One region of the Thioalkalivibrio sp. HL-Eb18 genome, then DNA from elsewhere that is predicted to be linked to it. Evidence: predicted binding sites of a transcription regulator. Region 1 holds the regulator's gene; the other holds the start of a gene.
The links. Region 1 encodes FliA, which starts transcription of late flagellar genes. Its sites were predicted from a motif close to GCTAAAGTTNNNNNNNNNNCNGCCGATA; they were not measured.
Positions count from the first base shown of each region.

Region 2: a site for FliA is predicted at 2,475-2,502, ahead of F813_RS0107515 (flagellin). Genes of this name have one in related genera too.

Region 1 is NZ_KB822971.1:34,784-39,198, reverse strand. It holds gene F813_RS0109845 (chemotaxis protein CheA) at 1-268, opposite strand, end outside; gene F813_RS0109840 (protein phosphatase CheZ) at 348-1,124, opposite strand; gene cheY (chemotaxis response regulator CheY) at 1,227-1,607, opposite strand; gene F813_RS0109830 (RNA polymerase sigma factor FliA) at 1,667-2,428, opposite strand; gene F813_RS0109825 (MinD/ParA family protein) at 2,425-3,249, opposite strand; partial or broken gene flhF (flagellar biosynthesis protein FlhF) at 3,409-4,415, opposite strand, start outside.
Region 2 is NZ_KB822967.1:36,103-40,517, reverse strand. It holds gene F813_RS0107530 (L-lactate permease) at 1-552, opposite strand, end outside; gene F813_RS0107525 (hypothetical protein) at 625-1,248, opposite strand; gene F813_RS14035 (MliC family protein) at 1,379-1,756, shown strand; gene F813_RS0107520 (hypothetical protein) at 1,698-2,375, opposite strand; gene F813_RS0107515 (flagellin) at 2,583-3,710, shown strand; gene F813_RS0107510 (hypothetical protein) at 3,728-4,415, opposite strand, start outside.

The DNA of each region.
Region 1 (4,415 bases):
CCATCAGGTGACCGTCGACCTGACGCTCCCCGTTGCGCAGGAGATTAAACACGTCCTCTGCGTGATGGCAGACGGTCACCAGCGGATCCAGGCTCAGAAAGCCCGCGCCACCCTTGATCGTGTGAAAGCTGCGGAATACCGCGTTCAACAGATCCCGGTCATCGGGATGCTGTTCCAGGTCGATCAGCTGCTCGTTGAGTCCTTCGAGCAGTTCCCCGGCCTCGATCAGGAAGTCCTGAAGGATTTCGTCGTTGGGGTCGATGGCCATTCGGTCTCTCCGTTCCGGTGAGGCTTGCCGTTAAGGGATGGGCGCCGGGAAGCCGCTGATTCAGGAATCAGCGGGCTGCCTAGAAGCCCAGACTGGACAACAGATCGTCCACCTCGTCTTGTCCTTGAACGACATCCTGGCCGGAATCTTGAGTCTTTGGCACTGCTGGTCCGTGTCCGCGCCGATCGCCCTCGCGCCGCTCGGTATCATCGTCGAGCGTCTTCTCGGCGGCCTCGATGGTCTCCATGCGCCCGCTGGACAGTCGAATGAGCGAGACCAGGTTCTCCTCCAGGTCCGTCACGAGCTGGATGACGCGCCGGATCACCTGCCCGGTAATATCCTGGTAGCTCTGCGCCATCAGTACTTCCGACAGCAAGCGCCGCAGCTCTTCGGTGTCGTCGTTGGCCTGCGCAAAAAACGCATCCAGCTCGCGGGCAAACTCCCGGAACTCATCGACCGAGAGTTGCCGATTTCGGAAACGAGTCCACTTCGCCGTCAGTTCGCCGGCCTGCTGGCTGAACGACTCGGCAATCGGCAGACTCGTCTCGATGGCGGTCAGGGTCTCGTGGGCGGCCTTCTCGGTCATCGTGACCACATAATTGAGACGCTCACGGGCATCCGGGATCTCGGCCTGGGTCAGCTCCACCAGCCGCGAATCCCCGCGGAAGCTTTGCAAGGCCTCGTGCAGGTCGCGCGTGAGCTTTCCGAGTTCGTCGAAGAGTTCGCGGTCGTAGGGACGCGCCAGCTCCTGGATCAGCGCGCGCGCGGCCACCTCGTCCCCTGCCTCCAGAACCTGCACGAGCTCCCGCGCGCGAGCGATCTGCTGCTCACCGATCGATTGTTCTTGGTCTGTCATCCAAAGCCCCTTGCTCGCTCCCCATCCCGAACGTGATGCCCGGAATCAATCCCCCGGCCATGCATTGTCGCGGACCAGGAGATGTCGACACCGAAACCCAAGTTAACCTTGCGCTTCAATGCGTTCGAATATTTTGTCGATCTTTTCCTTGAGGGTTTCCGCGGTAAAGGGCTTCACCACGTAGCCGTTCACGCCCGCCTCGGCCGCCTCGACGATCTGATCACGCTTGGCCTCCGCCGTCACCATCAGCACTGGCATCGTCTTCAGCTTCTCGTCGGCCCGAACCGCCCGCAGCAGGTCGATGCCCGGCATGTTGGGCATGTTCCAGTCGGTGATCAGAAAATCGAAGTCGCCGTTCTGGAGCATCGGCAGTGCCGTGCTGCCGTCATCGGCCTCTTGCGTGTTGTTGAAGCCAAGATCACGCAAGAGGTTCTTGATGATCCGTCGCATCGTGGAGAAGTCGTCCACGATGAGAATTTTCATTCCCTTGTCCACAGGTCACTCCGGGATAAATGATTCATGTGAGTACTAGAGCGCGGCCCTCAGAATAACTGCAAAGCCTCGCCGTCTTCGAGCCAGGAACCCAGGCGCGCGCGCAGTCGGATGACGGCCTGACTGCGGATTTGGCTCACACGCGACTCGGTCACCCCCAGCACCGCGCCAATCTCGCGCAGGTTGAGCTCCTCGATGTAATAAAGCGACAGCACCAGACGTTCGCGTTCGGGCAAATCACCCAGCGCGGCGGCCAGCTCCTCGCGAAATTCTCCAGCCTCGATCGTGCGCGAGGGCGAGGCCTCCTGCCCCTCGATCACCCGGTCCGCATCACCATCAGTGCCGCCCAGGTCGTCCAGCGCGAACAGATGGGCGCCGGCATGGTCCTGCAGCATCGAGTAGTACTCGTCGATCGGCACCTCGAGTTCCTCGGCCACTTCGACCCCGCGCGCCGCCCGCCCCTCTCTGGCTTCGACCGTCTGGATCGCCTCGGCGATCTTGCGGCTGTTGCGGTGTACCGATCTCGGCGTCCAGTCACTGCGGCGTAATTCGTCGATCATCGCGCCACGGATCCGAATCCCGGCATAGGTAGCAAACGTGGCACCCTGCCCGCCTTCGAATTGCCGCGCGGCCTCCAGCAGGCCGATCATGCCGGCCTGGATCAGGTCATCGACCTGGACCGAGGAAGGCAGACGCGCCATCAGATGATGCGCGATGCGATGCACCAGCTCGATATGCTCCGCAACGCGCTGCTCGTGGCCTGTCGCGGCCACGCTCTCGTATCCGGGAAGGCGATTACGCGGCGACATCATGCGCTCTGCAGCATCCGTTCGACGAAAAACCCGACACCACCGTCCGCACCACGGGCCACCGGCCAGCGGTCCACCGTACGGGCGAGCTCGGTAAAGGCCTTGGCCGCCGGACTGCCCGGATACTGCTGCACGACCGGCGCACGTTTCTGTACGGCCTTGCGCAGATGCTCGTCCATCGGGATGTAACCGGCAAGATCCAGGATCACCTCCGGCAGGTAGTTGTCGCAAACCGTGGTGAGTTTCTGCAACAAACGCTCGGCACCCGCGCGGTCCTGGACCATGTTCGTGACCAGCCGGAAACGCCGCATGCCATGGTCGCGGTGCAGCACCTTGATCAGCGCATAGGCGTCGGTAATCGACGCCGGCTCGTCGCAGACGACGACCAGGGTCTCCTGGACCGCCCGGCAGAAGGTCGTCACGGATTCCTGCAGACCTGCCGCCGTATCCACCACCAGCACATCCAGCGGTTTGGAATAGGCGCTGAATGCCTGGATCAGACCGTTGTGCTCAAGCGGCGTGAGATTCGCCATCGCCGCAATCCCCGACGCCGACGGGATGACCTTGATTCCCTCGGGACCCTCGATCAGGACTTCCTGGAGGTCGTCCACCTGCCCCGTCACCAGGTCATGCAGGGTGCGCTCGGGCCGCAGCCCGAGCAGTACATCAGCGTTGGCCAGCCCCAGGTCAGCATCAAACAGCATGACCTCGCGGCCCAGCCGCGCGAGCGCTACCGACAGGTTAACCGACACATTGGTCTTGCCGACGCCGCCCTTGCCGGAGGCAACCGCAATGACCTTCAACGGCTCATTAGTGCGTGGCATAGCGTCCTTTCCCTACCGGATGGATCATCTCCAGAACGCCCGCATCCCGAGTACGGCCCGGCGACGGCGCACTGCGACCGTTATTTGCGAAATCCGCCAGGCTTGCATCGGTCCATCGTTCATCGCGAGAGGATCGACGCGCTGGCCCGCGCTCCTCGCCGAGCGCCCGCCGGGTCAGATCGCCCGTCTCGACCCGGTGGAAGTCTTCGGCAATCCGCTGCCCATCGCTGACAAACGTGAGACCCAGGTGTTGATCGAGCAATACCGACAACGTCTCCCCCAACTGTTCGGCTTCGTCGAGTTTGGTCAGCACCAGTGCCGATGGCTCGGTCTTCCGAAACGCATCCAGCACTCTTCGCAGCGCCGCCGCCTGAGTGGTCGCGGAGACGACCAGCCAGCTCTCGCGCCGAACACGGTTCGGCCAGCCGGCGAACAGGGACTCGTCACCCACCGCGGAAGGTGCCTGTCCGGCGGTGTCGACCAGGATCAGGTGCCCATCCTCCGCCCGCGCGGTCATGTCGCGCAACTCGCGCGCGCCCTGCAGCACCCGCAATGACACGCCCGCCATCTGCGCGAACGCCTGCAACTGGCGCGTGGCCCCAATGCGCTGCGTATCCAGTGTGACCAGCGTAACCGAATCCGCGCCCATACGGCGGATCTGACGCAGGGCGATGCGCGCGAGCGTGGTGGTCTTGCCCACCCCCGTAGGCCCCACCAGGGCCAGTACGCCGCCTTCATCCAGGATATCCGGATGGCGAGTCGCAATCGCCCCGGAAAGGCGTGCGCGCAGCCGCTCCCAGGCCTGTTCCACGGTGCTGTCGTCGAGAATACTCCCGGCGAGACTGCGCGCCAGTGACTCGCTGAACCCCCGGTCCATCAGACGAGACTTGCACTCCGCCGCCAGCGGATGTCGCGCCGCCCACTGTGCGGCCTCGTTGTCGCTGTGCTGGCGAGTGAGCAGGCTGCGCAGATCCCGCAGTTCCTGGCGCATCGCGGCAAGCTCGGGGTCCGCGGGCCAGGCCGAGCCCGGGGTCGGACGCGAGGCGGATGGCGACGCCTCGTGCGGGGCATGGACCGCATTCACCGCGGCCTGCTGCTCGCGTTCCGAGACGCCCGCATCCCCATCTTCCAGCGCCGCGACGACCTCCAGCCAGCCATCGACACGA
Region 2 (4,415 bases), on a different contig from region 1:
TGCCGTGCGAACCACCGCCTCCTGCACCACCGCATCGTCCAGCCCCAGCCCCGCGAAGCCGATCACCACGGGAGTGCCCGCCGCGCCAAACGGCACGGCCGTGCTGTTGCCGATCAGCGCGATCGCCACGGCCTTCAGTGGCTTCATCCCGAAATAGACGAGCAGCGGTGCGGCCAGCACGGCCGGGGTCCCGAACCCGGCGATACCCTCCACGAATCCGACCAGGCCCCACCCCAGCAACATCGCCAGCACGCGCGGGTCGCGCGACACACTGGCGATCACCGACTGGATCGCATCCATGTGGCCCGTCGCGATCATCACGTTCAGCACCAACAGCGCGACGGCCACGATCAGCATGACCTCGACAAACACCACCCCCGCATCCAGCAGGCTGGCACCCAGCACGGCCCCCGGCATCTGCCAGACCCACAGGGCAATGATCAGTGTCGCCAGATACGCCAGTGGCGCGGCCTCGTAGGCCGGCCGACGCAGCGGCACCAGCCAGACAAACAGCACCACGAACGGCACCAGGGCCACCCAGAAAAGCGTCATGCGCGCGCGATCCTCGAAAAAGCGTTCCCGGGAGAGTATCGCCTGTCCCGGGCCGGGGCCCACTGCGTCAGATCAACCGCGCTCATCTTCCCGGCGCGGATGAACATGCCCGAAACGACCCATGCCCCACCACAGCATGCGATGGCTCAGCCACCAGACCAGGGCGCAGCCGGCCATCAGGGCTGCGAGCCACACGTACGGATGCACCAGCTCCTGAGGGCGCGCCCACGGTCCAAGCACCCAGTTCACGTTCGCCTCAGGGGTCGAGAGAAGGTACGACACCAGCAAGACGGCCCAGCCCACCAGTATCCACAAACGCCCCGCCAGCGGGTCGTACCCCAGGCGCCAGACCATCCACAGCAGGACAAAGGGCAGCGGCAGGTGGTAAAGGGAAAACAGCCGCAGGTAGAGCGGAATCTCCGGATCGAACATGTAGGCGACAAAGCCGAAGGGCGGGTTGCCCAGCAACACAAGCCCCAGCAGGAAGTCGATCACCCACCCCATCTCCAGCAGCACCACGCCTACCGCCAGCATGCTCGCCAGACGCCGGCTCTCCAGCCACGCCGCCGCGCACCCGGCGATCAGCGCGAGATTGGACAGCCAGAGGAAATTGAGCCAGCCATACTGGACCGCGTAGACCGGCACCAGGACGCAGACAAACAGCAGGTAGACAACCAGAAACCAGCGAGGAAACAAAGCGTAATCGCCTGACGGGGCCGGGCCCTCACTATAACGGTTCGAACCCGGAGTCACAGTGTTCCTTCACGTGCGCCAGCCTGTTACGCGTATGATGAAAAGTCCATTCTTCCCACGGGAGCACCGGCGCGTGAGAACCTGGATTGTCATCAGCGCCACGCTGGCACTGGCGGCCTGCGGCACCCTGCCCCCGACCGCTGAACAGGCACGCGATGTGCCCTACAGCTGTGACCGTGGCCCGAACCTGATGGCGAGCTTCAGTGGCAACGAGGCCGAGTTGCGTTTTGGCCGCTCCAGGGCCGTATTACAGGCGACCGAGGTGGCCTCCGGGGCGCGCTACGCCAACCCCGGCGAGCAGATCGTGTTCTGGACCAAGGGCGAAGCCGCCATGCTCGAATTCCACGGTATCTACTGGACTTGCCGCGTTCGCCAGCCCAATGCCGATGCAGCTACTCCGGCTCCACCGGCGCCACGGCACTGGAGTGCCGCGGCAGATGTTCCTGAATAAACGCCTCCAACCGGCCAAGCGCCTCGCCAGCACTGGAAAAGCCTTCCAGGCCACATTCGACCGAGCCATCGAGATACGGTCGCATGCCCTCGCTAATAGTCGGCGTAAACCCTACTCCCGTGCTCGCCAGCAACTCCGGGTCCAGACGCCCATCCACATGGATGCGCTGGATCTGCAGTACGGCGACCCCCTCCGACGTCACTCGGTCCTCGCGCACCAGTAGCGTCTCGCCGTTGTCGCACTCGGCGATCTGCAGCGCCCCTTCCCGCGCCGTTTGCGCCATTTGGTGCTCGTAGCTGCGCGCCTCGGGGTCCTGCAGGATCACGCGTGCCCCCTCGAAGGCCAGGGCCGCCAGCAGCAGTACCCCCGCCAGGCCGAACAGCGTAGCCGCCACCCGCCGCCAGCCCAGCGCAAACCCGACGACACCGCCCAGCAGCAACAGCGGCGTACCCCACTCGAAGGTCCGGGCCAGCGGTACGGGCATGAAGTCGATCCCGCCGCCGAGCCCCAGCAGGGCGGTCACATACAGCCAGACGACCCCCAGCCCGACCCCGAGCAGGATCGCGATCAGCGTGCGCCAGAACAGCGACTGCCTGCGCTCGGGTTGCGTATCGGCCATGCCCCTCTCCAATCCAGTCCAATCGGCGCAGCCTAAGCAAACACGCGCCGATGTGCACGCCAGGGCCCACCACCTGGCGTATCTAACCGGAACCCCTGCCCTCAAGTTTCCTCAAACGCGGCCGTTAAGCCGCTGTGGACGGGAAATTCCGGCTGCGGAATCCGGCCCTTCGCCGGATCGCCCTTGTGGCGTGCGAGACCCGACAAAATGGCCCAGGTGTTGAGTGTTGCCACCAACCTCCTGTCGCTCAATGCCCAGCGCCACCTGCGCCAGTCGCAGGCCGCCCTGCAGACGGCCTTTCAGCGCCTCGCTTCGGGCCAGCGTATCAATTCGGCGCGCGACGACGCCGCCGGGCTGGCCATCTCCGAACGCTTCACAACCCAGATCCGCGGCCTGAACCAGGCCATGCGCAACGCGCAGGATGGCATCTCGCTGGCCCAGACCGCCGAGGGCGCCCTGGGCTCCATGACCGGCAACCTGCAACGTGTCCGCGAGCTGGCTATACAGGCGGCCAATGCCACCCTGTCGACCTCGGATCGTGGCGCCATCGACCGCGAGGTTCGCCAGCTCCTGGCCGAGAACGACCGCATCGCGACCCAGACAACCTTTAACGGCCGTTCGCTGCTGGATGGGTCCATGGGCACCGCGTTCTTCCAGATCGGCGCCAATGCCGGACAGACGCTCGCCATCGACCTCGGCGACAGCATGCGCAACCGCTTCGTGGGCGACATTGCGAGCGCCTATTCCGGCGAACTGGAGGCCGCCTTCGCCAGCGATCCGCTGGAGGTGGATCAGGATTTCTTCATCCGTGTGGGCGAGCGCGACCCGGTGGAGATCCCTGCGGGCCACTATCGCACGCCCCAGGAACTGGCGACCGCGATCGACCGTGCCCTCGGATCCACCGGACGCGCGGTCCTGACCGACGACGGCCGGCTGAACCTAATCGCCCGCGAGACCCTGACGATCTCGGGTGAGACCGCCATCGACACGCTCGGGCTGCCGGCCACCACCGAACCCGGGGGAAGCCTGAACGATGTCGACCTGACCACGCGCCAAGGGGCCAGCGATGCCCTCTCACGTCTGGATGCCGCACTGGACGCGGTCAACGCGCGGCGCAGCCAGTTCGGGGCCATCCAGAACCGCTTCGAGTCGACGATTACCAACCTGGGCATTACCAGTGACAACCTGGCGGCCGCCCGCAGCCGTATCCTGGATGCCGATTACGCGGCCGAGGTCACCCGCCTCGTGCGCGCCCAGATCCTGCAACAGGCCGGAGTCGCCGTGCTCATTCAGGCCAACGCGCTACCGCAGACCTTCCTGCGCCTGCTCCAGTAACCAGGGGCGAGGCGTCCCTACTCTCCTGCCGGCCGCGCAGCCGCGCCGGAGAACTCCGCCCCCCGGACATCATCGTCGGTCCAGCCACGGTCCTGGTCACGACCCGTCACCCACCATTCGTGCACAAACAGCCGAATCGGCCCGAGCACGCGCTCCTCGAAGCGCGATGGCAGCGTATACGGTCCGACCTTCTCGTACTCCAGGAAGGTGGTATCGACATGGGCATTCCGGGTCGGCTCGAAGCCGGTCAGGGTGATGTGCACCCGGTAGAGGCGATCCGTTTCGGGGTGGATCCACATCACCACCTGGTCTTCGTCGGCCTTGCCGAAACCGGGCTGGATCGTGGCCAGCACGCGACGGTAGTCCACGCCACCCTCACGGCGATCTTCCAGCCGCGTCATCGATGTCGCCCGGTGTTTCACGAAGGTCGGCCCATAGTGGAACAGCTTGCCGGCATCGGTCGTCATCGCGGTAGCATGAATCCGGTCCTCGTCTTCGCTGCGTTCGCCGTTGTAGTACACGCGAATCTCGTCACGCTGGCGGATGACCGTCTTGGTGCCCTCCGGCCCCGTGTAATGCACCGCATACAGCTCGTCCGCCGGGCGGTAGCGCTCCTCGCCCTGGCCACGGTACCCACCATCCGCCACCAGCGGCTGCACGCGCTGCACCATTCGCCCCCACTCCCCGTCCGTAGCCTGGTTCAGG